DNA from 3 places in the Mycobacterium sp. NGS54 genome. Region 1 is predicted to be linked to each of the others. Evidence: riboswitches for the same ligand, from Rfam matches in the RefSeq annotation. Region 1 holds a riboswitch; each other region holds the start of a gene.
The links. A riboswitch is a leader RNA that binds a small molecule or an ion and turns the genes downstream of it on or off. The one in region 1 is predicted to bind cobalamin.
Positions count from the first base shown of each region.

Region 1 (10,539 bases):
GCCACATGCACAATGAGCAACTCATCACCGCCATGCAGCAGCGCTGCCATTTCGAGCCGGGCGAGGTACGGGTCGTGCTGCTCGACGCGCAGCCTATCCACAAGCAGACGCAGGCCTACCGGCTGGTCGACGCCGCGACCGGCGAGTTCGAGCGCGGCATCGTGCGGGTCGCCGACATGGTGACCCGCCAGCCCTGGGCCGACGACGTGCCGGTCCAGGTGCTGACGGAGGAGGCGCCGAACGTCACGCCAGAGTGACGCTCGGCGTCGAGAGCCACGCCAGCGTGACGCTCGCGGTCACGTACCGGCTCGCACCTCGTGCGCCGCGGCGACCATGTTCCGCAGCGACGCGGTCACCTCGTCGGCGTTGCGCGTCTTCAGCCCGCAGTCGGGGTTGACCCAAAGCCGTTGCGGCGGCACGGCTCTCAACGCCGCCCGCAACGACTCGGCCATCTCTCCTGCGCTCGGCACGCGCGGTGAGTGGATGTCGTAGACGCCCGGGCCGACGCTGTTGGCGAAGCCGACCGAGTTCAGGTCGTCCAGCACCTCCATGTGCGAGCGGGCCGCCTCGAGCGACGTGACGTCGGCGTCCAGGTCGGCGATGGCGCCGATCACCTCACCGAATTCCGAGTAGCAAAGGTGGGTGTGGATCTGCGTCGAGTCGGCCACGCCGGACGTCGCCAGGCGGAAAGCCGCCACGGCCCAACGCAAGTAGTCCTCCTGCTGGGCGCGGCGCAGCGGCAGCAGCTCGCGCAGCGCCGGCTCGTCGACCTGGATCACCGCGATGCCCGCGGCCTGCAGGTCCACCGTCTCGTCGCGAATCGCCAGCGCCACCTGGTTGGCGGTGTCGGCCAGCGGCTGGTCGTCGCGGACGAACGACCAGGCCAAAATCGTGACCGGCCCGGTCAGCATGCCCTTCACCGGCTTGTCGGTCAGCGACTGCGCGTAGCTGATCCACTCGACGGTCATCGGGCGGGGCCGCGCGACGTCGCCATAAAGGATCGGCGGTCGCACGCAGCGGCTGCCGTAGGACTGCACCCAGCCGTTCTGCGTGGCGAAGAAGCCCTCCAGCTGCTCGGCGAAGTACTGCACCATGTCGTTGCGCTCGGGCTCCCCGTGTACCAGCACGTCCAGACCCAGTTCCTCCTGCAACGCGATGACGTCGGCGATCTCCTTGCGCATCTTGGCGACGTACTCGGCCTCGTCGATCTCGCCGGCCCGAAAAGCCGCGCGCGCCTTGCGGATCGCCGATGTCTGCGGGTACGAGCCGATCGTCGTGGTCGGCAGCGGCGGCAGGTGCAGCCGCGCCTCCTGGCTGGCGCGGCGCCCCGCCGCGTCGCCGCGGTGCGTGCCCGACGCGATGATCTCCTCGATCCGGGCGCGGACCGCGCTGTTGTGCAGCCGCGGATCGCTGCGACGGGAGGCGACGGCCGCGTTGGACGCCGCGATCTCCTCGGCGACGGCGTCTCGCCCGTCCCGCAGTGCGCGGGCGAGAGTGACCACCTCGCTGACCTTTTCGGCCCCGAACGCCAGCCAGCTGCGCAGGTTTTCGTCCAGACCCGTTTCGGGCTCCAGCGAATACGGCACATGCATGGTGGAGCACGATGTCGAAACCGCCACGCTGCCGGCCGAACCCAGCAGGGTGGCCAGCTTGGCCAGCGCCGATTCCAGGTCGGTGCGCCAGACGTTGCGCCCGTCGACGATGCCGGCCACCAGCAGCTTGCCGGACAGTTCCGGGATGCCCGCCACCGCGGTGCCGGCGCCGGCCACCAGGTCGATCCCGATGGCTTCGACGGGCGTGCGGGCCAGGCCCGCCAGCGCCGCGCCCGGGTCGCCGAAATAGGTGGCGACATGGATCGCCGGCCGGTTGCTCACCGCCCCGAGCGCGGTGTAGACCGCCTCCGCCAGCGCCGGGGCGTCGGGGGAGATGTCGGTCACCAGGGCGGGCTCGTCGAACTGCACCCACCGGGCGCCGTGCTCGGCGAGCAGCGAGAGCAGCTCGGAGTAGATCGGCACCAGTTCGCGGAGCCGCTCGATCGGCGCGCCGCCTCCGTTGATGCCCTTGCTCAGCAACAGGAACGTGATCGGGCCGATGAGGACGGGACGCGCGGGAATCCCTTGCGCAAAAGCCTCTTTCAGCTCCGATAGCACCTTGTCGGGGTTGAGTGCGAATCGCGTCGCGGGTTCGATCTCGGGGACCAGGTAGTGGTAATTGGTGTCGAACCACTTCGTCATCTCCAGCGGCGCGATGTCGTCGTTGCCGCGCGCCAGGGCGAAGTAGCGGTCCAGTTCGTCGGCGACTGCGGTGGCCCGCACCGGCAGCGCGCCGAGCATCACGGCCGTGTCGAGCATCTGGTCGTAGTAGGAGAAGGTGTTCACCGGGACCGAGTCCAGGCCGGCGGCCGCCAGGTGGGTCCACATGTCGCGGCGCAGCGAAGCCGCGACGGACTCCAGTTGGGTGCGGTCGGTGCGCCCGGCCCAGTAGCCCTCGGTGGCGCGCTTGAGTTCGCGTTTCGGGCCGATGCGGGGGGAGCCGGTAACCGTGGCGGTGAATGGTTGAGAGGTGCTCACTTCTTCGTCCTAACACTCGACGGGTGGATCACCGCCGGCGGACGCAACAGCCGAGTCCGTCGCGGCACACAAGCCGCAACGGCAACGACCAAACGCCCATTCCACGAGGCGATGACCCGGCCGGACGCGGCGCGCCCGGCACAGCCGGCAGGTCTTCGGACTCGCAGGCGCGCACCGAGTGGTGCTCCTAGTGGCCGTCGCTTCCCGATCTTTCGATCAGTGCGTGTGACGGCGGTCGTTCCTGCTCACCGCTGCGGGACAGTCCCGGACTCCCACCGGGTTCCCTCTCGCGAAGCGTGTCTAACATGCCTCGCTCGATGCCGGCGCCACGGTTGCGGCGACGGCAAACCAGCTGCGCAGCGGAGTTTACAAGGCCCTCGTCACCAGCGGCAGCTTCGGCAGCCACAAGGAGTTCTCGGTGTTCGGGAACCCGGCCGTCGGCCGGAAACCGGGGGCGGGCCCGAGACGCCCGGCCCGGCCGACCCACTCCTCGACCAGCACGCGCAACACCTGCCGGACAATGTGGCCGCCACGGCAACGCATGGACCCAGCACCCAGGCTCCAATGCCGGTGCGCCCTAACGCCAATCACGAGATCGTCGGTGGACATGGTGTCGCTGCCGTCCCGCTGCACCGCGGCGATGCACAACATCACCACCATGCCGGCGGGTAGCTCGACCCCGCCGACGGTCGTCGGCTGGGTGGTGAATCGTTGGCAGCCCTGCACCATCGGCTCCAACCGGAGGACCTCTTCAACGAACCCGCGGATCAGCTCGGGCTGGCGTCGAAGCGCGTCGCACAATTCGGGCTCGCCCGCCAGCACGAGTAAATGCCAGCCGGCGTGCTTGAACAGGTTGCGGCACGCCTCGGCGAAGACGTGGCCGGACTGCCCGGCCAGGTGCTCGGCGGGCAACAGCCGCAGGCGCGCCACGATGTCGAAAAGCGCGTCCGCCATCGGCGCGGTCACCTCGGCCACGGCGTCACCGCCACCGGCGGCGGCGAAACGATCGATCAGCGCGGCGGCGGTCGGGCGAAACGCCGCCGCAATCTCGTGAGCGGCTTTCGGGGCGAACAGCCGTTGATGAACGTCGAGATCGCTCTCGGGAAGGGCGCGGGCCCGATCCAGCCTCGCGTCGTCGAGATGCGCCAACACCTCATCCCGCCCGACGACGAACACCCAGTTGCCCGCCGGATCTCGCAAAACCGGGCCGGCCTGTCGCGCCAGGCGCCAACCCACCCCGCGGTCCGTGCTCAGGGCGGCTCCCGCCTCGGCGGGAAAGACCGGGCAGTCGGCAAGCTTCACGTGCCCTGTCCCTGGTGAGCCAGTGCGTCGGCGATGGGGACGCCGGTCCCGTCGGCGCCGTTGTTGAATTCGATGGTGCGGCCGATGGTCGAGACCTCGTGCAGCGACGTGGCCACCGCGAGCGCGACGTCGGCCCGGGAGACCTCGCCTTTCCCCTTGCCGATGACGATCCGGCCGGTCCCCGGTTCCAGGGTGAGGTGGCCCGGTCCCAGCACCGTCCAATCCAGGTCGCTGGCGCGCAGGTGCGCGTCCGCCGCCGCCTTGGCCTCCGCGTACGGGAAGAACGAATTCTCGCTCGGCACACCATGATCCGGCCCCGCGCCGAAGTAGGACACCATCACGAACCGCCTGACGCCCGCCCCCGCGGCGGCATCGATCACCCGGATCGCCGCGTCGCGGTCGACGGCGTAGGTGCGCGCCGGGTTGCCGCCGCCCGCGCCGGCGGAGAACACGACGGCGTCGTGACCCGCGAGCAGGCCGGCCAGCGCGCCGGTGTCGAGTCGCTCGATGTCGGCCACCACCGGAGCGGCGCCGGTTGCGGCGACGTCGTCGGTGTGGTCGGGGTTGCGAAAGACCGACGTCACCTCGTCGCCGCGCTCGGTCAGGATGCGGGCCAGCTGCAGCGCGACCTTGCCGTGGCCGCCGAAGACGATGACTCGTGCCATGCCCCGACCGTACCCGGCGGGACCGCAGGCTATCTGCGACGCAGTCCCTCGATCGCGAGCTCCATTATTCGTTTCGCCTGTCGCTTGCCCGCTGCTCCGTCACCGACCCGCCATAGCGAACTCATGAGCCACACGACATCCGCGGGATCGAGATCGGGCCGCAGGGAACCGTCCCGCGCGCAGGCATCGAGCAGCTCGCCGACCGCGCCGACGAAGGGTGCGTACGTCTCATTGATCGCGTCCTGGACCGCCGCGCTGTGCAGGGCATCGCCCAGGCCGTGTTTGACGCGAACGTAGTCGGCGGCCTTGAAGAACCAGATGCGATACGCATCCAGCGGCGGATGGGCGCGCAATAGCCTGGGCACCAAATCCACCAGTCGCTGCACGTCGTGGCGGTATACGGCGAGGATCAAGGCTTCCCGGGTGGGGAAGTGGCGGTACAGCGTCCCCGCCCCGACGCCCGCGCGCTTGGCGATCTCGTTGAGCGACGTCGCTCCCGACTCGGCGAAGGCGTCGTGCGCCACCTCGATGATGTGCTCTCGATTGCGCAGGGCGTCGGAGCGAATCCGGGCGACACCGTCGTCGGCCACAGACCGCCACCTCCTGGTTCTGGTCAAAACCCCGTTGTCGTAGCACGAGGATAAGGGGAGATGGCTAACTGGCCGTGGACAATTGGGGTATCCGCTCCGCCACCGCCTGCAGCAGAGTGTCGTCGGAGACGCCCTGGAAGTCGTAGCGCGGTGTGTAGGGGGCCTCCAGCCGGCGCGTTTCGGCCTCGCTGAGCTCGAGGTCAAGCGATGCGATCGCCTCGTCGATCTGGCTGATGCTGCTGGCCCCGATGATGGGCGCGGTCACCACGGGTTTGGAACGCAACCAGGCGAGCGCCACTTCGGCCCGGCTGACGCCGCGCCCCTCGGCGACGGCGCCGACCGCGTCGACGATGGCCTTGTCGGAGCCGTCACCGACACCGGCGTACAGCATGTCGGCAAATCCGTCGTTCGATGCCCGCGCGGTGACTTTGGCGTCCGACCACGATCGCGCCAGCCTTCCGCGCGCCAGCGGACTCCACACGATGGTGCCCACGCCCTCGTCGAGGCACAGCGGGATCATCTCGCGCTCCTCCTCGCGGGCCAGCAGGTTGTAATGATCCTGCATGGAGACAAACCTCGCCCAGTTGTTCGCGCGCTGCAGGTGAAGGGCCTTGGAAAACTCCCATGCCGGCATCGACGACGCCCCCAGGTAGCGGACCTTGCCGACCTTCACCAGATCGTGCAACGCCTCGAGGGTTTCCTCCAGCGGGGTGGTGTGATCGTTGCGGTGAACCTGGTAAAGGTCGACGTAATCGGTGCCGAGCCTGCGCAACGAATGGTCGATCTCGGCCATGATCGCCTTGCGGCTCAGGCCCTTTCCGTTGGGCCCCGAACGCATCGGATGCCTCAGCTTGGTGGCGACGACGACGTCGTCGCGGTTGGCGTAGTCGCGCAGCGCGCGTCCGAGGATCTCTTCGCTGCTTCCCTGCGAATAGATGTTGGCGGTGTCGAAGAAATTGATCCCGGCCTCGACCGCATGCTTGATCAGGGGCCGCGATTCGTCTTCGGGCAGGGACCACACGGGATGTCCGGACCGCGGATCGCCGTACGTCATGGCTCCGATCGCCAGGGGGGACACGTCCAGGCCTGAGTTGCCGAGCTTGATGTATCGCAATGGTCTCTCCTTCGCGAGCAACGTAGCGGAGAATTCTCCGGTACGCTCGAAAGATACCGGAGACTTCTCCGGTTATCAAAACGGATGGGAATCGAACCGGATGAACGTTGACGACGTCTACCACGTGTTGCCCCGCGCGCGATTAGCACCTACCGAACGGACTCGATGACGTCATGGCGTACAACTGGTTTCGCACGCGATCGCCGGAGCAGGCTATCCACCTTTGCGAATCGGCTTTTCACCCCCACAAACTTCGGCTGCTCGGCCCCGCTGACGGGTTCGGCTTCAGCCAGCGCCTGATACACGCCGGGCCCATCACGCTGGCCGATCTGAGCTACGACACCGACGTGTCGCTGCGCTTTTCGGCGGATCGCGACAGCTACTACGTTCACGTCCCGGTCGACGGCCGGCTTGAGTCGCAATACCTCGGGCAACGCTGGGTTTCGACTCCTGCGACGGCCACGATCTACGGCCCCCAGGCCGAGATGAGCGTCACCCGCTGGCCCGCGGCCAGCCGGCACCTGGGGGTCAAGCTCGACCAACTGGTCGTCGACACGGCACTCGAAACGCTGTTGGGCAAGCCGGCAAGGTCATCCGTTCCCTTCGCCGTGGCGCTGCCGCTGGCCGACCATGCCGCGCGGGGCTGGGTGACCCAAGTGCATTGGCTCAATCGGGAGCTCGCCCATTCGGAAAGCCCGATGTGGCATCCGGCCGTGTTGGATCCACTGCTGGAGAGCCTGGTGTACGGCCTGTTGCTGGTGGCCGACCATCCCCACCGCGAGGCCCTCGCATCATCGGTCCGGCCCGTCCGGCCGGCGGCCGTCCGCGAGGCGATGGACATCATCGAGAGCGCCCCGCAATCGGCGCTGACGACGTCGCGGTTGGCGCTCGAGTGCCACATCAGCGTGCGCGCGTTGCAGGAGGGTTTTCGCCGGCACGTCGGGATGTCACCCATGGCCTACCTGCGCGCGGTCAGACTGCGTCGTGCGCACGGTGAGCTGCGCTCGGCCCACCCCTCGCACACCGGCGTCGCCGCTGTGGCGCATCGCTGGGGATTCGCGCACCTCGGTCGGTTCGCGGCCGCCTACAGGGCGATGTACGGAGAGTCGCCGCTGCAGACCCTGCGCGGGCCGCGTGATCGCGGGGGCTATCCGGGCAGCGCGGACCGATAGCCGAAAACCGCGCTCCAGGGCTCCGGAGGTCGCTCGGGCGGTGCCGGCGGCGTCACCCTGAAGTATCCGTGGCCGGCCATCCGAGACGCCACCCAGCCCTGGAAGCGAGAAGCTCCATGACATCAACCCCCGTCGAGATCGGGCGTTCCACAGCGATATTCGCCGAGCGGGTCCGCCGCAACCAGCGACGGCTTGGTGCGGAGTTGAAGCCGCAATACGACTTCGTCGTGTGCGGATCGGGATCGAGCGGCTCGGTCGTGGCCCGGCGCCTCGCCGAAAACCCCAACGTGAGCGTGCTGGTGCTCGAGGCCGGCGGCCCCGACGAAGGACCCGAGATCAGCGAACCGGGAATGTGGTTGGCGAACCTCGGCAGTGAGCGCGACTGGAACTTCATCACCGAGCGCAACTGCCACCTCAACGGGCGAGCGATCCCGTACGCGATGGCCAAGGTCCTCGGCGGGGGCTCGAGCATCAACGTCATGGTGTGGGCGCGCGGCCACAAAAGTGACTGGGATTACTTCGCCGCCGAAGCCAAAGACCAACGGTGGAACTATGATTCGGTGCTCGCGATCTATCGCGCCATCGAGGACTGGCACGGGGCTCCCGATCCCCAGCATCGCGGCATCGGCGGACCCGTTTACGTCGAACCCGCCGCCGAACCGAGCCCGATCGCGCACGCCGGGCTTGAAGCCGGCAAGTCGCTTGGCATTCCAGCCTTCGCAAGCCCGAACGGCAGCCTCATGGAGGCCGACGGTGGCGCATCGATCGTCGATCTGCGCATCCGCGACGGACGCCGCGAATCGGTCTTTCGCTCTTACCTTTTCCCGCTGATGGACCGGCCCAACCTGACGGTCCTGACGGGCGCGTTGGTGACCCGCGTGACGTTCGAGGGGTCGCGGGCCACCGGAGTGGAATTCCTGCACGACGGTGAGTTGCGGCGCGTCGGTGCGGGGTCCGAGGTCGTGCTGTCGCTCGGCGCGATTCACACCCCGAAAGTGCTCATGCAATCGGGTGTCGGCGATCAGACTCACCTGCAGTCACACGGCATCGGGGTCGTGCAGCATCTGCCCGGCGTCGGTCGAAACCTGCAGGACCACCCCGGGTTCTCGTGCGTCTGGGAGTATCGCGAACCCCTGCCGTGGCGCAACAGCGGCGGCGAGGTGACCTTTTTCACCAAGAGCGACCCGAGTCTCGATGCGCCGGATCTGCAGGCCTACCAGCTGGAGTTCCCGTTCTCGAGCGCGGAGAACGCGCAGAAGTTCGGCGTGCCCGAGGAGGGCTGGGCCATGTACGGCGCGGTGGTGCGGCCAAAGAGCCGCGGGCACATCACCCTTACCGGGCCAGATCCCTGCGACCCCGTGAGAATCCACGACGGTTTGATGTCGCGCCCCGAGGACCTCAAGGCCGCGGTTGCGTGCGTCGAACTGTGCCGTGAAATCGGCAATGCACCGGCGCTGCGTCCCTTCAACAAGCGAGAAGTCATGCCGGGCAAGCTCGACAACGCCGACCTGGTGCGCTTCATCCGCAACGAGGTCACCACCTATCACCACCAGACGTGCACCGCGAAGATGGGCCACGACAACATGTCGGTGGTCGACGGGTCGCTGAAAGTGTATGGGGTAGAGGGACTTCGAATCGCCGACGGGTCCATCATGCCCCGGGTCACCACGGGGAACACCATGGCCCCCTGCGTCATCATCGGCGAGCGCGCCGGGCAGATTCTGCGCCACCAGCACGCCCTGTGAACCGGGTGGGAGGGGATATGGGGATGAAATCCATGGTGGATTTGACCGGTAGCTTCACCACCCGGATGCACGACGTGCTCGCCGAGGCCGCGCGGCGCGGACCGTTGGCCACCGACGAGATCACCGGCGCCACAGTGGTGTTGCGCCATCACGACGTCGAAGCCCTGGCCCGCGACGCGCGGCTGAACGGAATCGGGCTGACCCTGTTCGACGCCATGGGCATCGGCGACGGTCCGCTGCGTGACTGGTACAGCAAGCTGATGTTCACCACCGAGGGTGACTACCATCGCCGCCTCCGGTCGCTGGTTTCCCGCGCCTTCACCCCGCGCTCGGTCGAGGAGCTGAGGTCGACCGCGGCGGACATGGCCGCCGCTGCCATCGCTTCTGCAACGGTGAACGGGGGAGACCTGGTGGCTTCCTGCGCCGGCCTGGCAACCCGGTTGATCTGTCGCCTCCTCGGCGTCCCGGACAGCGATGTCGGTGCATTCTCGCGATGGGCGGACGCCCTGAGTCCGGTGTTCTACGTGATGACCCCCGACCAGATCGCGAAGGCAACGCGCGCGATCATCGAACTGCAGGATTATGTTGCGGCGCTGGCGCGGCGCCGAACCGAAGATCCCGGTCCCGATCTCATCACCGGCTTGCTGACCGCAGAGGCCGGCGGGGAGCGGCTCACCCGCGACGAGACCGTGGCGATGATCGCGAATCTTCTTGTCGCCGGCCACGACACGATGGGCAGTCAGATACCGTGCAGCCTGCTGGTGACGCTGCAGTACCGCGACCGCCTTGCCGGGGTCGCGCACGATGACGCGCGGCTGGCGAGCGCGGCCGCGGAGACCATTCGCTTGGAGCCCAGCATCCCCCTCATCCCGCGCACCGCCGTCGCGCCGATCGAGTTGCACGGCACCACCATTCCGGCGGGGGCGATGGTTCTGCTGTGCATCGCCTCGGCCTGCCGGGACGCCTCGGCGTGGCCGTCGCCGGACCGCTTCCTTCCCGAGCGGTTCACCCGTGCGGGTACGCCCCGGCTGATGAACTTCGGGGCCGGCGCGCACTACTGCCTGGGTACCTCGCTCGCGAAAGTCGCCGTGGAGGAGTGCGTTCGCGCCGCGCTGGCCGCACGCCCCGCCCTGCACCTGGGGCAGAACCCCGCCGACATCGCGTGGCGCCGCGTCCTGGGCCGCAGCCCGGAACGCCTACTCATCGGTGTCGACGAGGACTAGAGCTTCACCCGGCCCATGATCAGATCGATGATCGGCTTGCCGGGCGGGTAGGCGCCGGTCAGCGACGCCATCGTGTGCCCGTAGTCCACCAGCAGCGTGATCCCGTTGATGCCGAACGCGGCGGCGCTGTTCAGGAACGCCATCACGTCACCCATCTG
Region 1 covers NZ_JCALCS010000006.1:447,851-458,389, reverse strand. The annotation lists gene AC5Y5E_RS21355 (DUF3556 domain-containing protein) at 1-257, shown strand, start outside; gene metE (5-methyltetrahydropteroyltriglutamate--homocysteine S-methyltransferase) at 297-2,570, opposite strand; cobalamin riboswitch at 2,700-2,910, opposite strand; gene AC5Y5E_RS21345 (cytochrome P450) at 2,937-3,872, opposite strand; gene AC5Y5E_RS21340 (SDR family oxidoreductase) at 3,869-4,537, opposite strand; gene AC5Y5E_RS21335 (TetR/AcrR family transcriptional regulator) at 4,567-5,127, opposite strand; gene AC5Y5E_RS21330 (aldo/keto reductase) at 5,192-6,241, opposite strand; gene AC5Y5E_RS21325 (AraC family transcriptional regulator) at 6,415-7,413, shown strand; gene AC5Y5E_RS21320 (GMC family oxidoreductase) at 7,530-9,158, shown strand; gene AC5Y5E_RS21315 (cytochrome P450) at 9,182-10,381, shown strand; gene AC5Y5E_RS21310 (SDR family oxidoreductase) at 10,378-10,539, opposite strand, start outside.

Region 2 (10,539 bases), on a different contig from region 1:
CACAGCGTGATTCGCCCGTCGTGCACCTCGAAGACGCCGCAGACCCAGAACTGCAGCCGCAGCGGGCCGACGATCAGCGCGTCGGTGCGTTCGGTGAGCACCGCGGCGCCGTCGGCGGCGATGCGGTGGATCTTGACCTCGAACGCCCCGCGGCCCTCCATCGCGCGGAACAGCTTGATCGCCCGGGCGCGGCCGCGGATCGTCGGCAGGCCGACGTTCTCGTAGACGAGGTTGTCGTCCAGCGCGGCCTCGGCGGCCTCCAGGTCCGAATCTTGAAGCGCGTTCAGGAAACCCTCGACCGTGCGGGTGTTCGCGACGCCTGTGTCAGTCAGCTCGGTCATGGCCGCCAGCCTATGCGACCGCGGTTATGCGTGGCGGCCCGGCGCTGTGGCAGGGTGGGGTCGATGCGCATCGCCGTCGTTGCCGGGCCGGATCCCGGGCACTCGTTCCCCGCGATCGCGCTGTGCCAACGGTTCGCCGAGGCGGGCGACGAGCCCGTCCTGTTCACCGGCGCGGAATGGACCGGCGCCGCCCACGCGGCCGGCATCGAGGCCGCCGAGTTGGACGGGCTGACGGCCACCGACGAGGACCTCGACGCCGGGGCCCGAATCCACCGGCGCGCGGCGCGGATGGCCGTGCTCAACGTGCCGGCGCTGCGCGAGCTGGCGCCCGACCTGGTGGTCTCGGACGTCATCACCGCGGGCGGCGGGATGGCCGCCGAGCTGTTGGGGATCCCGTGGATCGAGCTCGACCCGCATCCGCTGTACCTGCCGTCGAAGGGCTTGCCGCCGATCGGCAGCGGGCTCGCGCCCGGCACCGGATTTCGCGGCCGGCTGCGCGACGCGACCATGCGGGCGCTGACGGGGCGGTCCTGGCGCGCCGGCATCAAGCAGCGCGCCGCCGCCCGGCTCGAGATCGGGCTGCCCGCCGTCGACCCCGGCCCCCTGCGGCGCCTCATCGCCACGCTGCCGGCGCTGGAGGTGCCGCGTCCGGACTGGCCGGAGGAAGCCGTCGTCGTGGGGCCGTTGCACTTCGAGCCCACCGACCGGGTGCTCGAGGTCCCGCCCGGCAAAGGGCCGGTGGTGGTGGTCGCGCCGTCGACCGCGTCGACCGGCACGTCGGGCCTGGCCGAAACCGCGCTGGAATGCCTGAGACCCGGGGAGACGCTGCCCGCGGGATCGCGCCTGGTGGTCTCGCGGCTGGGCGGGGCCCAGTTGACGCTGCCGCCGTACGCGGTGGCCGGACTGGGGCGCCAGTCGGACCTGTTGACGCACGCCGACCTGATGATCTGCGGCGGCGGCCACGGGATCGTGGCCAAGACGCTGCTGGCCGGCGTGCCGCTGGTCGTCGTCCCCGGCGGCGGGGACCAGTGGGAGATGGCCAACCGGGTGGTGCGCCAGGGGAGCGGACGGCTGATCCGGCCGCTGACCGCCGACGCGCTGGTCGCCGCGGTCGGCGAGGTGCTGTCGTCGCCCGGCTACCGCGAGGCGGCGCGGCAGGCCGCAGCCGGTGTCGCCGACGTCGCCGACCCGGTGCGGGTGTGCCACCAGGCGCTGGCGCTTGCCGGGTAGCGGCTCTGGGTATGTTGGCGGGCGTGCGGCTGACGGAGTTCAACGAGCGGGTTGTGTTGCGGTTCGGGTCCACCTACGGGGCGTCGGTGCTGGCGGATCACGTGCTGACCGGGTTCGGCGGCCGCACCGCCGCCCAGGCGATCGAGGACGGGGTCGACCCGCGCGACGTCTGGCGCGCCCTGTGCGTCGACTTCGACGTGCCGCGCGACCAGTGGTGAGCTAACCATCGAGTGTGAGCTGGTGGCTTTGAGTGTGCGCCGGTGGCGCGATCCGGGCATTTTTACCGCCCTGGACGCACAGTCAAAGCCCTGAGTGCACACTCATTTCCGCCCGGTCCGCCGGTCCCGCCGAAACACGCAATCGCCGCACACGGACCGCCCCGGCACCCGGTAGAACAGGCAGCAGCTGTGGCGCCGGAACCCGAGATGCGGGCCGCTGACCACACCGGAGCCGGCCAGCATGCCGCTGTCCAGCAGCGACTCCGTCATCGCGACGATCGAGGGCCGCAGGTCCGGGCGTGCGACGAGCAGCGCCCGGGACGCCCCGACCAACGCGGACGCGATGTTGCCGGCCAGCAGCGCGGGCGCCAGCTTGACGCGCAGTCCCGCGGCGAACGGGTTCATGTGCCCTTTGACCACCACGCGATACAGCGACTTCGCCGACGGGCGGTCGACCGCCCGGCCGATGGGCTCGGGGATCCGCAGCTGCGCCCCGTCATCGGAGCGCTGCAGGTCCTTGAGGTCCGGGACGACGCCGTGGCCCAGCGCGCACGCCAGCACGGGCGACCACAACCGGGTGGCGTGGCCGAGGTGCACCAGCGAGGCGGCGATCCGCAGGTCCGACGTGTGGTACCGCCGCGCGGTGGCGTCGATCAGATCGGCGAAACCGTCGGCGTAGGACTGCCCGACCGGATGCCACCCGGCCGCGTCACCACCGACCGTGAACGTGAAAAACCTTTTGTAGGAAGATATTTCGGCCAGCTCAGCAGAAATGTCCATGCGCAACCAATCCTCTTAAGGGGAAATCCGCCCCGGTTCTGGTGAGGAAGCGCTGACGGTGAGTATCTGGCTCTCGGGTCGGGGCATGCCCGTCCCGGTCACAGTGGCGGGACCGCACCGGATTCGCACCGGTTTCCTCAGGTTGTCAGCCCCGTCAGCGCCTTTCGGTAGCAAATGTTGCCACACGCCGTTCGCCGCGCCCGGCGTGTCTCCTTGAATCGAACACGTGTTCGGCTACTGTGGTGAGCGTTCGGAGACTTGTCGGACCCCGCGCCTAGGGTCACGGCCAACCGACCGATACCGGTCACCGACACACCGACGATAGGAAGAGGCATCATGGCGCAAGCCCCCGACCGCGAGAAGGCCCTCGAGCTGGCGATGGCCCAGATCGAGAAGAGCTACGGCAAAGGTTCGGTGATGCGTCTCGGCGACGAGACGCGTCAACCGATCTCGATCATCCCGACCGGATCCATCGCACTGGACGTGGCCCTGGGCATCGGCGGCCTGCCCCGGGGCCGGGTGGTGGAGATCTACGGCCCGGAGTCCTCGGGTAAAACCACCGTCGCACTGCACGCCGTGGCAAACGCCCAGGCCGCCGGCGGCGTCGCGGCGTTCATCGACGCCGAGCACGCGCTGGACCCGGATTACGCCAAGAAGCTCGGCGTCGACACCGATTCGCTGCTGGTCAGCCAGCCCGACACCGGGGAGCAGGCCCTGGAGATCGCCGACATGCTGATCCGCTCCGGCGCGCTGGACATCCTGGTCATCGACTCGGTGGCCGCGCTGGTGCCGCGCGCGGAGCTCGAAGGCGAGATGGGCGACAGCCATGTCGGCCTGCAGGCCCGGCTGATGAGCCAGGCGCTGCGGAAAATGACCGGCGCGCTCAACAACTCGGGAACCACCGCGATCTTCATCAATCAGCTCCGCGAGAAGATCGGTGTGATGTTCGGCAGCCCCGAAACCACCACGGGCGGAAAGGCTTTGAAGTTCTACGCGTCGGTGCGCATGGATGTGCGCCGCATCGAGACGCTCAAGGACGGCACCGACGCGGTCGGTAACCGCACCCGGGTCAAGGTCGTCAAGAACAAGGTGGCGCCGCCGTTCAAGCAGGCCGAGTTCGACATCCTCTACGGCAGGGGCATCAGCCGGGAGGGCTCGCTGATCGACATGGGCGTGGACCAGGGCTTCATCCGCAAGTCCGGTTCATGGTTCACCTACGAGGGCGAACAGCTCGGCCAGGGCAAGGAGAACGTCCGAAACTTCTTGGTGGAGAACGGCGACATCGCCAACGAGATCGAAAAGAAGATCAAGGAAAAGCTCGGCATTGGTGCGGTGGTGACCGATGACCCCTCCGGCGATGTCCTCCCCGCTCCCGTCGACTTCTGAACCCTCCCGCGAGGAGCAGGCGCGGGCGTTGTGCCTGCGCCTGCTCACCACGAGATCGCGCACCCGCGCCGAGCTGTCCGGTCAGCTGTCCAAACGCGGATACCCCGACGACGTGCGGGAGCGCGTGCTCGACCGGCTGGCCGCGGTGGGGCTGGTCGACGACGCCGACTTCGCTGCGCAGTGGGTGCAGTCCCGGCACGCCCACGCGGGAAAGAGCAGGCGCGCCCTGGCCGCCGAGCTGCGCACCAAGGGCGTCGACAACGAGGTGATCAGCACCGCGCTGGGCGGGATCGACGCCGGCGCCGAGCGGGACCGCGCCGAGCAGCTAGTGCGGGCCAAGCTGCGGCGGGAGACGCTGCGCGACGACGACGCGCGGCTGAGTCGCCGGCTGGTGGGGATGCTGGCCCGCCGCGGCTACGCCCAGAACCTGGCGTGCGAGGTCGTGCTCGCCGAACTGGCCGCCGAGCGGGAGCGCAGGCGCGTCTAGCTGCGGGTTAATTCCGTACGCCCCGGTCGCCGTACCATGGCCCCGTGACGTCGACGCTGGCCCCCGCGCGCACCTACCAGGTGCGCACCTACGGCTGCCAGATGAACGTCCACGACTCCGAGCGGCTGGCGGGCCTGCTGGAGGCCGCCGGCTACCGGCGGGCGGCCGACGGTGCCGACGCCGACGTGGTGGTCTTCAACACCTGCGCCGTGCGGGAGAACGCCGACAACAAGCTGTACGGCAACCTCAGCCACCTGGCGCCGCGAAAGCGCGGCAACCCCGACATGCAGATTGCCGTCGGGGGCTGCCTGGCCCAAAAGGACCGCGACGCGCTGCTGCGCAAGGCGCCCTGGGTGGACGTCGTCTTCGGCACGCACAACATCGGGTCGCTGCCGACGCTGCTCGACCGCGCCCGCCACAACAAGGTGGCGCAGGTGGAGATCGCCGAGACGCTGCAGCAGTTCCCGTCGTCGCTGCCCAGCGCCCGCGAATCCGCCTACGCCGCTTGGGTTTCCATCTCCGTCGGATGCAACAACACCTGCACCTTCTGCATCGTGCCGTCGCTGCGCGGCAAGGAGGTCGACCGCAGCCCGGCCGACATCCTCGCCGAGGTGCAATCGCTGGTGGACGACGGCGTGCTCGAAATCACCCTGCTGGGCCAGAACGTCAACGCCTACGGCGTTTCCTTCGCCGACCCGACGCTGCCCCGCGATCGCGGCGCCTTCGCCGAGTTGCTGCGGGCCTGCGGGCGCATCGACGGGCTGGAGCGCGTGCGGTTCACCTCGCCGCACCCGGCCGAGTTCACCGACGACGTCATCGAGGCGATGGCGCAGACACCCAACGTGTGTCCGGCCCTGCACATGCCGCTGCAGTCGGGATCCGACCGGGTGCTGCGCGCGATGCGCCGGTCGTACCGCGCCGATCGGTACCTGGGCATCATCGAGCGCGTTCGGGCGGCCATGCCTCACGCGGCGATCACCACGGACCTGATCGTCGGGTTTCCCGGCGAGACCGAAGAGGACTTCACCGCCACCCTCGACGTCGTGCGCCAGGCCCGCTTCGCGGCGGCGTTCACCTTCCAGTACTCCAAGCGGCCCGGCACCCCCGCCGCCGAGTTCGACGGGCAGCTACCGAAAGCCGTTGTGCAGGAACGCTACGAGCGGCTGGTCGAGGTGCAGGAGCAGATCTCACTGGAGGGCAACCGCGCGCTGATCGGGCAGACCGTCGAATTGCTGGTCGCCACCGGCGAAGGGCGCAAGGACGCCCGCACGGCGCGCATGACCGGCCGCGCGCGCGACGGCCGACTGGTGCACTTCGCGTCGAACGATGCGGTGCGCCCCGGCGACATCGTCACCGCGGAAGTCACCGGGGCCGCGCCCCACCACCTCATCGCCGACGACGGCATCCTGGCCCACCGCCGCACCCGGGCCGGCGACGCCCACGCCGCCGGCCGGCGCCCGCGCACGATCGGCCTGGGCATGCCGGCCGTCGGGCCCGGCTCCGAACCGCTCGAACCCCTGGGATGCACCCGATGAAGAAAGAACACACCGACATCGACGCGCTGCGGACGGAAATCGAGGCGGCCGAACGCCGGGTGGCCGGCGAGATCGAGCCCGGCCCAAGGACTTTGGTGGTCGCGATCCTGGTCTTCGTGCTGCTGGGCTCGTTCATCCTGCCGCACACCGGGCACGTGCGTGGATGGGACGTGCTGTTCTCCAGCCACGGCGCCGGCGCCGCCGCGGTGGCCCTGCCGTCGCGCGTGTTCGCCTGGCTGGCGCTGGTGTTCGGCGTGGGCTTTTCGATGCTGGCGCTGATGACGCGGCGCTGGGCGCTGGCGTGGATCGCGCTGGCGGGCTCGGCGATCGCGTCCGGCGCGGGCCTGTTGGCCGTCTGGTCGCGCCAGACCGTCACCGCCGGGCATCCCGGCCCGGGTGTGGGGTTGATCGTCGCGTGGATCACCGTGATGGTGTTGACGTTTCACTGGGCCCGGTTGGTCTGGGCGCGCACAATCGTGCACCTGGCCGCCGAGGAGCAGCGGCGCCGGGTCGGCGCCGAGCAGCAGTCGATGACCCTGCTGGACACCCTCGACAAGGCCGACGACCCCGACACCGGGACGCCGCCGAAGCCCGCGGGCTAGGACCGGCGCGTCAGCGCCTCGGCGGCCGCGTCGGCCCACTGCCGCCACTGTTCGGCGTTGGCCCTGGCCTCGTCGGCCTCCTTGGTCCGCCCGGCCGCCGCGGCCTTCTGGGCCTGCTGTTCGTATTGCTCGGCGCGGGTGCGGAACTGTTCGGCGCGGGCCTGCGCCTGCGGGTCGGACCAATCCGCGTCGCCGGCGTCGCGCACCTTCTTCTCCACCGCGCGCAGGCGGCGCTCCAGCTCGGCGGAGCGTTCCCGCGGCACCTTTCCGATGGCGTCCCACTTGTCGGCGATGGACCGCAGCGCCGCCCGGGCCGCGTCGAGGTTGCCGGTGTCGATCTTCTCCGCCTCGGCCAGCAGCGCCTCCTTGGCGGTGGCGTTGGCGCGGAATTCGGCATCCTTTTCCGCCGTCGCGGCATTGCGGGCGGTGAAGAAGCAGTCCTGGGCCGCCTTGAAGCGCCGCCACAGGGCATCGTCGACTTCCCTGGTCGCCCGCCCGGCCGCCTTCCACTCGATGAGCAGCTTGCGGAACTCGGCGCTGGTAGCGGTCCAGTCCGTCGAATCGGACAGCTCCTCGGCGCGCTCGCAGAGCCGCTCCTTGGACTGCCGGACCCCCGACCGCTCCCGGTCCAGCTCGGCGAAATGGGATCCGCGCCGCCGGTTGAAGGTGTCCCGCGCGGCCGAATAGCGCTTCCACAGCGCGTCGTCGACCTTGCGGTCCAGGCCGGTGATCGTCTTCCACTCGTCGAGGATGGCGCGCAGCCGGTCGCCGGCGGCCTTCCACTGCGTCGCGTTGGCGGCCAGGTCCTCGGCCTCGGCGGCCAGGGCCTCCTTGCGGGCGGTCTGGGCGGCCCGGTGCTCCTCGCGCTTCGAGCGGCCCTCGGCGATGGTCACGTCGGCGTGCTCGACGAGGCCGGCCAACCGGGCCGCGAGCCCGTCGACGTCGCCCAGGACGCTCGCGGTCGGCAAGTTCTCGGACAGCGTGGACGCGTGCGCCCTGATCTTGCGGGCGTCCCCGCTGCCCGACGCCAGCCGCTCCTCCATCAGGGTGACCTCGGTGGCCAGGTCGTCGAAGCGCCGGCCGAAGTGGGCGAAGGCGGCCTCGCGGTCGCCGGCCTGCCAGGAGCCGACGATGCGCTCGCCGGCCGCGCTGATGAGCCAGACGGTGCCGTCGTCGTCGACGCGCCCGAACCGGTGCGGATCGCTGGCCGGATGAGCAGCCACCGCGGCGGGCCGCGGCCCCGTGCTCACCGGCCGGGGTCCGGGACGCGGACCCGGGCGCGGCACCGGCTTGGGTGAGGCGTTGCTGCTGGGCTCTTCGGAGGTCATGCGCTCGTCACCAACCCTTCTGCAACCTTCGCGCGGTGGTGTGCCGCGCGCCTGCCGCGCGTGGCGGCTCCCTGACGCTCTTGACCGGTTCCAACAGTATTCAAGCAGCTTGGCGGGCGAAGCGCGCCTACTGTTTTGGCGCCGCCCGGTCATCGCCCGCGTCGGCCAGCTTCCCAAGTGCCGCCGCGGGCCCGCGCACCACCCCCTCGGGCGGGGGATAACGGTTCGATTCCACCGGCGCTGCGGTCATTTGGCGGCGGCGCCCGGACCGGTACCGTGACCCCAAGCCGATGTCGTTATCGCGACGGCCCAAGCGGTGCAACGACGGATCGCCGGGGTTCGTTGGGGTCGAGACCCCGGCGTGCCCCACTACAGTGGTCGTTGAACTGTTAGGGAACGGCACGTGTACATACAGCTTTCGGGCGGAACGCTGGTGAGGGGTCCCCATGACGAAAGTTGACGTCGCCGCGCTGATCGCGTTGTGCGCCGCGCTGGCCTCGGCGGTCGGCGATGTGATCCGGCAGCGATCCGCGCACGAGATCACCGACGAGGAGGTCGGCCACCTCGAGCTGTTCCGCATGTCGTTGCGCGACAAGCGGTGGTGGCTCGGCGGCCTGGCGGCGATCACCAACTACAGCCTGCAGGCCGGCGCGCTGGCCTGGGGGTCGGTGGTCCTCGTGACGTCGCTGCAGGTGACCGCGCTGCTGTTCGCGCTGCCGATCTACGCGCGCCTGACCAAACAACGCGTGACCCGCTGGGAGTGGGTCTGGGCGATGGTGCTGGCCGCGGCGTTGGCGGTGGTGATCATCGTCGGGGACCCGACGGCCGGCAACCAGCGGGCGCCGCTGTCGACGTGGCTCATCGTGGCCGCGGTGATGGGCCCCACGCTGGTGGCGTGCGTGCTGGCGGCGCGGGTCTTCAGGGGGCGTCCGGTCGCGGCGGTGCTATTGGCCGTGGTCGCGGGTTCCTCGCTGGCGCTGTTCGCGGTGCTGACCAAGGGCGTCGTCGAGGTGGCCGAGGAGGGCCCGGGCGCGGTGCTGACCGCGCCGGAGTTCTATCCGTGGCTGGCAACCGCCCTGTGCGGAATGGTGTTTCAGCAGTCCGCCTTCCGCGCGGGCGCGCTGACGGCGTCGTTGCCGACGATGACGGTGTGTAAGCCGGTGGTGGCGGGCGTGCTCGGGGTCACGGTGCTCGGCGAGACGCTGTACACCGAGGGCCCCGCCGCGTTCGTGCTGGTGTCGGCGGTGGCGTTGGTGATCATCGCGACGGTCGCCCTGGCACGGGGGGAGGCCGCCTCGATCGCGGCGGAGGCCGGGCGAGACGTCGTCGAGGCGCAAGAGGCGCTGGCCGCGCACGACGCCCCGCCGCCGGCGGCGGAGAGCAGCCCGACGGTCACATAACACCTCGTTAGTGTGGTGGCGTGCTGAGCGCCATCGCGATCGTTCCCGCTGCGCCGGTGCTCGTTCCCGAGCTGGCCGGAGCGGCCGCCGCCGAGGTGGCCGACCTGACCGCGGCGGCGCTGGCCGCGGCCGCGTTGTTGCCACCGCGCTGGGTCGCCATCGGAACCGGCCGGGCCGACGAGGTCGCCGGCCCCGAATCCAGCGGCACCTTCGCCGGCTTCGGTGTGGACGTGCCGGTGCGGCTGTCCCCGCAGGCGCACCGGCCCGCCGACTTGCCCGCGTGCGCGCTGCTGGCCGGCTGGGTGCGTGGCCAGGCCCGGCCCGACGCCGCCGCGCAGGTTCGCGTCTACCGCCACGACCACGACGCCGACACCGCGCTGGCCCGAGGCGCGCAGCTGCGCGCGGAGATCGACCGGGACCCCGATCCCGTCGGCGTCCTGGTGGTGGCCGACGGCGCGAACACGCTGACACCGGCCGCCCCCGGCGGCCATCACCCGGAGGACGCCGCCGCGCAACTGGCCCTGGACGACGCGCTGGCCAACGGCGACGCCGCCGCGCTGGCCGGGCTGCCGCCGCAAATCCTCGGGCGGGTCGCGTTCGGAGTGTTGGCCGGCCTCACCGATGCGGGGCCGCGGTCGGCCAAAGAGCTCTACCGGGGTGCGCCCTACGGCGTGGGCTATTTCGCCGGTTTCTGGCAGCCATGAGCCGGCCGCTCGCGATCCTCGGGCCCACCGGGACCGGCAAGTCGCAGCTGGGCTTGGACGTCGCCGAGCGGGTCGGCGGCGAGATCGTGAACGCCGACGCCATGCAGCTGTACCGCGGCATGGACATCGGCACCGCCAAGCTGCCCGCCGAGGAGCGCCGCGGAATTCCCCACCATCAGCTCGACGTCCTGCACGTCACCGAGACGGCCACCGTCGCGCGCTATCAGCGCGACGCCGCCGCGGACATCGAGGCGATCGCCGCCCGGGGCGCGGTCCCGGTGATCGTCGGCGGCTCGATGCTCTACCTGCAATCCCTGCTCGACGACTGGTCGTTCCCTGCGACCGATCCCGAGGTGCGGGCCCGGTGGGAACGCCGGCTCGCCGAGGTGGGGGTGGGGGAGCTGCACGCGGAGCTGGCCCGCCGCGACCCGGCGGCGGCCGCGGCGATCCTGCCGACCGACGGCCGGCGCACCGTGCGCGCCCTGGAGGTCGTCGAGCTCACCGGGCAGCCGTTTGCCGCCTCGGCGC
Region 2 covers NZ_JCALCS010000002.1:700,616-711,154, reverse strand. The annotation lists gene AC5Y5E_RS08120 (limonene-1,2-epoxide hydrolase) at 1-341, opposite strand, end outside; gene AC5Y5E_RS08115 (glycosyltransferase) at 405-1,571, shown strand; gene AC5Y5E_RS08110 (DUF3046 domain-containing protein) at 1,595-1,789, shown strand; gene AC5Y5E_RS08105 ((2Fe-2S)-binding protein) at 1,892-2,569, opposite strand; cobalamin riboswitch at 2,610-2,740, opposite strand; gene recA (recombinase RecA) at 2,906-3,955, shown strand; gene recX (recombination regulator RecX) at 3,927-4,442, shown strand; gene miaB (tRNA (N6-isopentenyl adenosine(37)-C2)-methylthiotransferase MiaB) at 4,487-5,977, shown strand; gene AC5Y5E_RS08085 (Rv2732c family membrane protein) at 5,965-6,579, shown strand; gene AC5Y5E_RS08080 (DUF349 domain-containing protein) at 6,576-7,907, opposite strand; gene AC5Y5E_RS08075 (DMT family transporter) at 8,354-9,307, shown strand; gene AC5Y5E_RS08070 (class III extradiol ring-cleavage dioxygenase family protein) at 9,328-10,011, shown strand; gene miaA (tRNA (adenosine(37)-N6)-dimethylallyltransferase MiaA) at 10,008-10,539, shown strand, end outside.
Region 2: linked by a shared signal. The riboswitch ahead of AC5Y5E_RS08105 ((2Fe-2S)-binding protein) and the one ahead of metE (5-methyltetrahydropteroyltriglutamate--homocysteine S-methyltransferase) in region 1 are both predicted to bind cobalamin.

Region 3 (10,539 bases), on a different contig from region 1:
CTGCCGGGCCGCCTCGCCGCCGGGGGCCTCCACCTTGATCACCTCGGCGCCCAGGTCCGCCAGCACCTGCCCCGCCAGCGGGCCGGCGATGTTCTGGGTGAAATCGAGTACCCGGTACCCGTCAAGTGGCTTGGCGGGCTTGCTGTTTGGCATGTGCGGCCTTCCTCTAGGCTGCCCGGTGCAGCACCGCGGTGCAGTAGTAGTTGCGTGCGAAGGGCGCGTCGGGGCCTTCCGGTTGCAACGGCAATCCCGCGTCGGCCAACACCCGATTCAGCGGCGTGCGGGACGGCCGCCAGCCGCGCCCGGTCAGGTAGGTCGCCACGTCGCTGCGCTCGCCCGGGAAACCGAGGTCACCCAGCGCGATGTCGAGGCCGTTCTCCCGCCACTTCTCGCTGGGCGCGTTGAGCGCGTCCCCGCTGACGCCCGTGTTGAAGAAGACCTCGGCCATCAGCCGGCCGCCGTCGGCGGACAGCGCGGTGATGTCGTCGAGCAGCCGGTCCTGGGCCTCGCCCGGCAGGAAGCCGAGCAGGCCCTCGGCGACCCACGCGGCCGGGCGGGCGGTGTCGAACCCGGCCTGCCGCAGCGCCTCCGGCCAGTCGTGGCGCAGGTCGATCGGCACATTGCGCACCTCGGCGGTGGGCTCGGCGCCGAGCTCGGCGAGGGTGGTGGTCTTGAACTCGATGACCCGCGGCTGGTCGATCTCGAACAGCGTGGTGCCCGGCGCCCATGGCAGCCGGTACGCCCGCGCGTCCAGGCCGGAGGCCAGGATCACCACCTGGCGGATGCCCGCGCTTTGCGCCTCCGCGAGGAACGCGTCGATGTGGCGGGTGCGGGCGGCCATCATGTCGGTCATGCGCTGCATGCCCCACGGGGCGCCGGGCAGGTCGACGTCCTCGGTGCTCAATTCGCCGGCGGCCCACCGGGTCATGAAGTCGACTCCGACGGCGCGCACCAGCGGCTCGGCGAACGGGTCGTCGATCAGCGCGTCCCGGGTCGCGCGGGCGCGTCCCGCGGCCACCATGGTGGCGGTGGCTCCCACGCTGGTCGCCAGGTCCCAGGTGTCGTTGTCGGTGCGCGCCATGCCGTCCCTTCTCGCCGCTACTGGTTAGCCACAATAACGACGGCGCCCGGGCGCCGACCGCCCGCGGGTGCGGTGTGTAAGAGCCCGGACACGGTTGTGTTACGTCCGCGTGTGCGGGCCCGCAGGCCCACCCCGCCGTCGCTAGCCTCGCGCAATGACCATTTCGCCCGCCGTCGTCGGCGAATGCCACGCCGCCGCGAGCCGGGATGTGGGCTGGCGGGCCGACGCCCGGTGGGCGCGCCAGTTGGCCTGGATCAGCCTGGTCGTGGTGCTTGTCGAGGGCGGCGTCGGCTTGTGGCAGGGAGTGGCGGTCGGGTCCATCGCGCTGACCGGGTGGGCGCTCGGCGGCGGGGCCGAGGCGCTGGCCAGCGCGATGGTGATCTGGCGGTTCAGCGGCGCGCGGGCGCTCTCCGAGACGGCCGAGCGGCGCGCGCAACGCGGGGTGGCGGTGTCGTTCTGGCTGACCGCCCCGTACATCGCCGCCGAATCCCTGCGGGACCTGACCGAGGAGCACCACGCCGAAACGTCGGTGATCGGCATCGCGCTCGCCGCCCTCGGCCTGGTGCTGATGCCGATCCTCGGGCGGGCCAACCGCCGACTGGGCGCGCGGCTCGGCTCGGAGGCCACCGAGGGCGAAGGCACGCAGAACTACCTGTGCGGCGTGCAGGCCGCCGGGGTGCTGATCACCCTCGCGCTGACGGGACTTTGGTCGGGCGCGTGGTGGGTTGACCCCGCGGTGGGTCTTGGGGTCGCCGGGGCCGCGGCCTGGCAGGGCGTCCGGACCTGGCGCGGCCACTCCTGCGGCTGCTGAGCCGTCACTGGGGTTCCCACGTTCGCGGGAGCATCGGCAGGCGCGGCGCCTCGGGCTCGGGATCCATGTATTCGTAGCCGCGGCCCGGCCGCGTCGCCTTGGGCCGGCGGCGGCGCCGCGGCGATCCGGCTTCCTCGGGTGTCGCCGCGACCGCCGGAGCCTCGGCGCTGTCCGGCTCCGGCGCCTCCTTCCGCGCGGCGACGCCCGCCGCCCGACGGGTGTCCGCGCTCAGCCCACCGACCAGGTAGGCCGAGCCGTCCATGCCGGCGCCCATGGCCGCCCCGGTCAGCGTCGGTGGCGTGCCGGCCGGTGGCGGCGGGCCGGCGGTGGGAGCGGCCGCGGTCGCGGCGGCCGGAGCCGGCGCCGGGACCGGAGCGGGCGGCGGCGGGCTCGGGGCCGGCATTGCCGGGGCGAGCGCGACCACCGGCGGCATGGCGGCGGGCACCGCGGGCGGCACCACGACGATCAGGCCCTTGATGCCGGCCAGGCCGGACAGGCCGCCCAGCGTGGCCGGGACGGCGGCCAGCGGCGCCAAGGAGGCGGTGATCAGCGGCAGGAAGACCGCGAGCAGCACGATGTTCTGCTCCAGCAGGGTTTTGAGCAACGCGATGGTGTCGGTGATGATCGTGCCGACGGCCTCGACGGTGACGAAAACCAGGGTCCAGCCGATGGTCGTGGGATTACCCGAGGCGAGCGCCGCGGTGACATCCACCGCGATGAACGCGAACGTCTCCGCCAGAAAGGCGGAGTACGAACCGAAATCCATCGGGTAGCCGAGAGCGAACGCGATGTTGAACGGGCTGAGGAAGCTCAGGGGATTGCCGAGCACGGGCAGCCACGGATCGAAGCCGGAGAACAGCGACTGGAAAAACGGGTCGAGCATCAGCGAGTCGATCAACGGCTGCAGGTGGGCAGAGTAGAAGTCGGTAAACCCGTTGCGCTGCAACCATTGCAGGACGACGTCCTGCCGGTCGGGGGGTAATGGCGCGGCGGCCGCGGCCACGAGCGCATCGGCCGTCACGATCTGCGGCGCCGCGGTGGTCCGGGGTGCCGCCGCCAGCGCCGCCGTCGTCGCGCCCTGATACGCGCTCATCACGGTCGCGGCCTGAATCCACATCCGCACATAGTCGGCCTCGTTCAGCGCGATCGGGATCGCATTGATGCCAAAGAAATTCGTCGCCACCAACCCCGCGTGGGTCGCGTGGTTGGCGGCCAGCTCCGCCAGGGTCGGCATCGCCGCCAGCGCGGCGGCGTACGCGGCGGCCGCGATCTCCTGCTGGGCGGCCGTCGCGGCGCTGTCCGCCCCGGCCCGCTCCAGCCACGCCAGATACGGGGCGTGCGCGGCCGCATGGGATTCGGCGGCCGGCCCGGCCCACGAGCCCGCCCGCACCGCGGCCAGTAGCGCCTCGAGTTCCTTTGCCGCCGCCGCGTATTCGGTGCTGAGCGCACCCCACGCCGCGGCGGCCGCGAGCAACGCACCCGGCCCGGGGCCGCTGCTGATCAACGCTGAATGCACTTCTGGCGGGGACGCCATCCAGATCGGGGCGCGATGCCATGACGAATGTGGCATGAGGGGGTGCCAGCTCTCTCGGGGTACACCGCCCCGGGTCGCAGGATGCGACGACGCGAGTGTCCTGGCTCTCGGATCGCTGCTCGCCTCGCCTTCCAGCTCACGCCGTGGCTGCTGAGGGTCGCTCCCCGATGACAGTGGCGGGACCGCGCCGGATTCGCACCGGCTTCCTGCATCGTCATCGCCTTACGCGCAGTATTGTCGCACGCCCGCGGTTGCCGCGCCGTGACCAAAGTCCCGGCAGGTGGTGGCGTTGCGCCCTTCGCGGCGCCGCGATCGATCGGCAGAGTCAAAGCAATGACCGCGAAACTGCTCAGCCGTCTCGGGTTGGAAGCCTCGTCGCTGCTGATGTATGCCCGGTCCGGGGGATTGCGGACGATGCCGCCCGGCCGGATCGTACCGGTGCTCCGCGCGCTCGACCGCTACGGCCTGATGGGCGCGGCGACGGTGATCGCGGCCGCGCGGGATCGTGACGGGCTGGCGCTGATCGACGAGCGTGGGCCGCTGACGTTCGGCGAGCTGGACGAGCGGACCAACGCGCTGGCCAACGAGTGGCGCCGGCGCGGGCTCGGCCCGGGCGCCAGCGTGGCCATCCTGGCCGGCAATCACCGCGGCTTCCTGGAGGCGGTCTTCGCCACCGCCAAGTCGGGCGCCGTCGTGCTGCTGCTCAACACCGGCTTCGGTCGCGCCCAGCTGGCCGAGGTGCTGGCCCGCGAGGGTGCCGACCTCCTGGTCTACGACGAGGAGTACGCCGGCGTGGTCGCCGACGTCCATCCGCGGTTGGGCCGCCTTCGCGCGTGGGCGGACACGCCGGGGGCCGACACCCTCGACGCGCTGATCGAGCGCGGCGACCCCGGCCCGCCCCCCAGCTCCGGCGGCCGGCCCAAGATCGTCATCTCGACCAGCGGGACGACCGGTGTTCCCAAGGGCGCCCTGCGCTCCGAGCCCTACTCGCTGATCCCGGTCGGCGGGCTGCTCGGCAAGGTGCCGTTCCGCGGCCGCGAAGTCACCGAATGCTGTGTGCCGCTGTTTCATTCGATGGGTTTCAGCCATGCGATGTACGCGATGGTGCTGGGCTCGACGCTGGTGTTGCGCCGGCACTTCGACGCCGAGCGGGCGCTGGACAGCGTCGCCGCGCACGGGGCCAGCGCGATGATCGTCGTGCCGGTCATGCTGCGGCGCATTCTCGACCTGGGCTGGTCGGCGCTGGCCGAGCGCGATCTGACCTCGCTGCGCATCGTGTTCGTCGGCGGATCCCAGCTCGGTGCCGCGCTCGCCGCCCGGGCCCTGCGCGACCTGGGGCCCGTCGTCTACAACATGTACGGCTCCACCGAGGTCGCCTACGCCACCATCGCCACGCCGGCCGACCTGGCCGTCGCGCCGGGGTGCGTCGGCGGGGTGGTGCCCGGGTCGGTGGTCAAGGTTTTCACCGCCGAGGGGCGGGAGGCTCCCCCCGGGACGCCGGGGCGGATCTTCGTCGGCAACGTGCTCGCCTTCGAGGGGTACACGAGCGGCGGCACCAAGGAGTCGATCGGGGGCCTGATGTCCACCGGCGACGTCGGTCATTTCGACGCCGCCGGCCGGCTGTTCATCGACGGGCGCGACGACGAGATGATCGTGTCCGGCGGGGAGAACGTCTACCCGGGCGAGGTCGAGGATGCGCTCGCGCAGCACCCCGACATCCTCGACGTGGCGGTCCTCGGCGTCGACGACGAGGAGTTCGGGCAGCGACTGCGTGCCTACGTCGTGCCGCGGGCGGGCGCGTCGCTGACCGAGCGCGACGTCCAGGAGTATGTGCGGAACCGGTTGGCGCGCTTCAAGATTCCCCGCGACGTGCTGTTCGTCGACGCGCTGCCCCGCAACGCCGGCGGCAAGGTGCTCAAGCGGCTGCTGGGCGTGCAAGCGGCGGAATCGGTCCAGTCGGTACCGGACCAGCCGTGAGCTGTTGGCCTGCTTACGCCGAGGACCTTAGGGCAGCAGGCGGCTCAGGCTGAAGAGCCCGGACAGGAGGGTGCCGGTGTTGAACAACCCGGAGAGCTGACCGCTACTGCCGGGCCCCACCACGCTGCCGGGGATGCCGACGTTGAAGAAGCCGGAATTCTCGCCGTTGACGACGGACCCACCGGTGGCCGAGTTGAAGATGCCCGAGACGTCGCCGTTGAAGAACGACGGTCCGCTGGCCGAGTTGAAGAAGCCCGAGCCCACGCCGTCAAAACCGAAGAGGGAGTTCGAGCCGCTGAAGTTGTTGCCGAAGCCCGAGACATCGCCATCGCCGCCGGACCCGCCGGTGGTCGAGTTGAAGAAGCCGGAGACACCGGTTCCGGTGTTGCCGAAGCCCGAATTCGCCGCGCCGCTGTCGGTGGCGGCCCCGAAGCCGGTGTTGACGTTGCCCGAATTCCAGTAGCCCGTGTTGGTGCTGCCCGAATTCCCGTTGCCCGTGTTGAAGTTTCCCGAATTGCCGAAGCCGGTGTTGGCCAAGCCCGCGTTGCCGGCACCGGTGTTCACCGCGCCCGCGTTCACGAAGCCGGTGTCCTGCGCGCCGGAGTTCCCGAAGCCGGTGTCGTAGCCGCCGGAGTTGCCGATGCCGGTGCTGACGGCGCCGGAGTTGCCGAAGCCGAAGTTGTTGGGAATGTTCGTGTTATAGGTGTTGCTGCCGGTGTTGAACATGCCGATGTTGCCGTCGCCGGAGTTGAAGAAGCCGACGTTGTTGTTGCCCGAGTTGAACAGGCCGATGTTGCCGCTGCCCGAGTTCAGCCCGCCGAAGTTGAACTGATTGGTCGCGGTGTTGAAATACGTGTTGCCGATGCCGATTTCGTTGCTGCCGGTCAGCCCGAAGCCGATGTTGTTGTTCCCGGTGTTGCCGGCGCCGATGTTTCCGTTGCCGGTGTTCCCGCCGCCGGTGTTGTAGGCGCCGGTGTTGCCGAAGCCTGCGTTGTTGTTGCCGGTATTGCCCATGCCCACGTTGTGGTCGGCGCCGTCCGTGGAGGTGAGGTAGCTGGTGCCGGTGTTGCCGAAACCGAAGTTCGCGTTGCCGGCGTTGCCGCCGCCGATGTTGGAGTTGCCGAAGTTCCCGGGGCCGGCGTTGCCGCTGCCGAAGTTTCCGCCACCCACATTCGAGTTGCCGGTATTTCCGCTGCCGAGGTTTTGGCTGCCGGTGTTCCCGCTGCCCACGTTCGCGTTGCCCTTGTTGCCGACGCCCAGGTTGGGCAGGGTGGCGACGAGGTCCTGCAGCGTCTGCGCGGGGGTTTGCAGCGGCGCCACGCTGGCAGCCTCGGCGCCCGCATATGCGCTTCCCGCCGCGGCCAGTGCCCGCACGAACTCATCGTGAAACGCCCCGGCTTGCCTGCCCAGCGCGGCGAATTGCTGGCCGTGACCGGCAAACAGCGCGGCGATGGCCGCCGAGACTTCGTCGGCGGCCATCGCGGTCACCGTCGTCGTCGAGGACGCCGCCGCGGCGTGGGCTGCGGTGAGGGTTGATCTGATATCGGCGACCTCGGTTGCCGTCTGGGCCAGTAGGTCCGGAGCTGCGATCAGGTAGGTCATAGCTGGCCTTTCACCGGTCGTTCCCGCCGCCCACCAGGTCAGAGGCTTGACCACGCCGCGGGCGTGGCTGAACCGCAGTTTATTTCGCCGCTGCGCGGCGCGACATACGGCAAAGCGCGTATCTTCGCCGAGGCTGATCGAGCTGGCCCCTGCCGACTCGCTCAGCTATCCAAACTGTGGCGACGGAGGGCATCTCGGCGTGTTAGCCAATGAGATAGGTTGCGCGCCAACAGGTTCGGGCAATCCCGCGCTTAGCGACCTGGGCGCTGGCCCTGTCGCAGGGCCATCGCAACGGCTTCGGTCCGGGACTGCGTCCCGAGTCGGGTGTAGATATTTTCGAGATGTTTGCGGATCGTGGCGGGGCTGAGGTATAGCTGGTCGGCAATCGCCTGGGTGCTGTTTCCGTTGGAAAGTAGGCGTAGCACCTCCGCTTGACGGTTCGTCAGTCCCAGGGCGAGCAGTGATTCGACAGAGGGCAGGGGGTCGGCGGGCTGCTCATCCAGCAGCAGGGTGCGCCACCCCTCGGCGGTGCGACGGGACAGGGCACGAATCCGCAGCCGGCCCTGCCGTCGGGTGACGCACATGCTGTTGAGGACGTCGCGGTTACTGGTGTGCAGCCAGTTGGCCAACGATTCGGGCAGAATGCCGCCGATGTCGTGTTGCCCGGGGAAATATGTGTCGAGCAGCTGTTGGCTCAAACCCGATGCGTGTAATACGCGACCGCGGTCGTCGAGAAGGATCACCGCCGTGGCACCCTCTTCCAGGCCCGCCTCCTGTGCCGCGATGACTGCCTTGGCCAGATCGCGTCGGTGTGCTTGAAGGTAGGCGCGGCGCAGATGTGGTTCCAGCAGCTCGACCATCGCGCGGTCACGCGCGGTGAAGCTACGCCGGGATCGGCCGATGGCGACGGTGGCCAAATCCGCTGACTCGGTGAGGTTGAAGTAAAGCTGGTCTTCCACGCCCAGCCGCCGGTATACCTCCTGGTAGAGCTCTAAGCGGTGTAAGTCGCTGGTGGTCACCAGGTCCGAGAGGAAGTGTGGCCGAAAGTCGCCGCGTTGACACAACTGCACTCCAGGATGCTGGTGCGCGGTCTCCACGAACGCCTCAACCATTCCGGGGGAGGTCACGTCGGGGGTATCGGAGATGACAATTGTCTCTCCGGCCTCCAAGTCCATCTCGTTGTAACCAAGCACGTCACCGGGAACCAGGCGTCGCACGCAAGGCAACAGCTCGCGGCGAAAGCTCTCCAGCCCGTCAAACGAGTAGGCCGTCAGCGCCACCTCCAGGACGGCGGCGACGCTATCGCTGTTCAGACTTCTCATTTGCGAGTTCCGATGCTCCGAGCGTTTGGAGCAAAAGATACGTGGTTTGCCGTATTCCCCGCACCCGGAATGTCGATTTTGCGTCGTGGCTGCGGCGGTTCAGTCCAGCCGGTAGCGGATCAGCCGGGAGCTGTTGGCCACCACCGCGACCGACGACGCGTTGTGCAGGATCGCGGCCAGCACGGGGGAGAGCGCGCCGCCGGCGCCGATGATCAGCCCGGCCGCGTTGACGGCGATGGACATGCCGTAGTTCTCCCGGATCACGTCGACGGCTCGGGCGCCCAGGTCGCGCACGTCGAGCAGGCGGTGCAGGTCGTCGTTGGCCAGCGCCACGTCGGCGGTCTCGACGGCCACGTCGGTTCCGGCCAGGCCCATGGCGATGCCGATGTCGGCGGCGGCCAGCGCCGGGGCGTCGTTGATGCCGTCGCCGACCATCCCGACGACGAAGCCGTCGCCCTGCAGCTCGCGCACCACCTCGAGCTTGTCCTCCGGCATCACCTCGGCGCGCCACTCGTCGATTCCGAGCTCGGCGGCGACCACCTCGGCGATCTCGGGATGATCGCCGGTGAGCATGACGATCCGGCGAATCCCGCTGGCCCGCAACTTCTTCAGCACGGCGGCGGCCTCGGGCCGTACCTCGTCGCGCAGGCTGATCAGCCCGACCAGGGTGCCGTCCACCGCGAGCAGCAACGGCGTCTCCGCCTGGCGGCGCAGCCTGTCCACCCACTCCTTCGCCTTCTTCGACACCCTGACCTTCTCGGACTGCAACAGCGAGGGGCTGCCCAGCAGCAGAGTCCGGCCGTCGGCCCAGGTCCGCATTCCCATGCCCACCAGCACTTCGCACTCCTCGTGCGGCGGGATGCTGATGTGGCGTTCCTCGGTCGAGCGGATCACCGCCTCGGCCAGCGGATGGCGGGAGTGGATCTCCGAGCTGGCCGCATAGGCCAGCACCTGCTCCGGTTCCCAATCCTTATGCATTGCAACGATGTTGGTGACAACCGGGCGACCGACGGTCAGGGTGCCGGTCTTGTCGAAGACGATCGCGTCGACCTGGCCCGCCTGTTCGAGGTGGGAGCCGCCCTTGATCAGGATGCCGCGGCGCGCGCCGTTGCCGATGGCCGCGCTGATGGCGGTCGGGGTGGCCAGCCCCACCGCGCACGGGCACGCGATCAGCAGCATGGTCATCGCCCGGCGGACGTCCCCGGTGACGGCCAGGGTGATGGCCGAGACGATGAACGAGGTGGGAACGAAACGGCGGGAGAAGTTTTCGCCGACCGTCTGGATCGGAGCCCGGTCGTGCTGCGCCTCCTCGACCCGCGCGATGATCCGCCCGATCGCGGTCTGGTTGCCCACGGCCTGCGCGCGCACCACCAGCCGCCCGCGCACCACGACCGAGCCGGCGTGCACGTGGGCGCCGACCATGATGGAAACGGGCAGGTTCTCGCCGGTGATCGCCGACTGGTCGACGATCGCCTCGCCGTCGATGACCTCGCCGTCCACCGGTATCGCGACGTGGTCGTGCACGACCACCTCGTCGCCGATTTCGACAGTGTCGATCGGCACTTGAATCTCGCCGTCCGCCAGCCGGATCCACGCCGTGTCCTGGCTGCCGCGCAGCAACTCGGAGATGGCGCGGCGGGTCCGCCGCAGCGTCAGGTCCTGCAGGTACTCGCCGATGTTGAGCAGCCACAGCACGGTGAGGGCCACGACGTTCTCCCGCAGCACCAGGCTCGCCACGGTGGCCGCCGAGACCAGCGCGTCGGTGCCGGCCCGCCCGGAGCGCAGCGAGCCCAGCGCGCCGCGCAGGAAGGGGTAGCCGGTGAAGACGGTGACGCCGGTGGCGAACAGCCGGCCGCTCGGGCCGAGCAGCGGCGGCCGCGCGAACACGTACCGGCGCACGCCGAGCAGGGCCAGCGCGGCGCCGCCGATGACCATGCGAAGCACGTCGGCGTTGCGGATCTCCGACGAGTGCGGCGCGCGCGCGGGGATCAGCTCCGCGGCGACGCGGGCGGCGCCGGCGATCGCGTCCAGCATCGCCGAGCGGTCGGCGCGGCGGGGCGAATACCAGACGACCACCGAGCCGGTGCGCGGGTAGGCGTGCACCGCGCGCACCCCCGCCACCTTGCCGACGGCATCCTCGACCGCCACGGCGCGCCTCGAGTTGGCGCGCACCCACCCGACCGAGACCCGCATGCGCCCGGCCGCGTCCGAA
Region 3 covers NZ_JCALCS010000001.1:582,717-593,255, reverse strand. The annotation lists gene AC5Y5E_RS02925 (CoA transferase) at 1-153, opposite strand, end outside; gene AC5Y5E_RS02920 (class I SAM-dependent methyltransferase) at 167-1,081, opposite strand; gene AC5Y5E_RS02915 (cation efflux transmembrane domain-containing protein) at 1,236-1,892, shown strand; gene AC5Y5E_RS02910 (PPE family protein) at 1,897-3,462, opposite strand; cobalamin riboswitch at 3,498-3,680, opposite strand; gene AC5Y5E_RS02905 (AMP-binding protein) at 3,760-5,403, shown strand; gene AC5Y5E_RS02900 (PE domain-containing protein) at 5,431-7,005, opposite strand; gene AC5Y5E_RS02895 (helix-turn-helix transcriptional regulator) at 7,257-8,327, opposite strand; gene ctpC (manganese-exporting P-type ATPase CtpC) at 8,427-10,520, opposite strand.
Region 3: linked by a shared signal. The riboswitch ahead of AC5Y5E_RS02910 (PPE family protein) and the one ahead of metE (5-methyltetrahydropteroyltriglutamate--homocysteine S-methyltransferase) in region 1 are both predicted to bind cobalamin.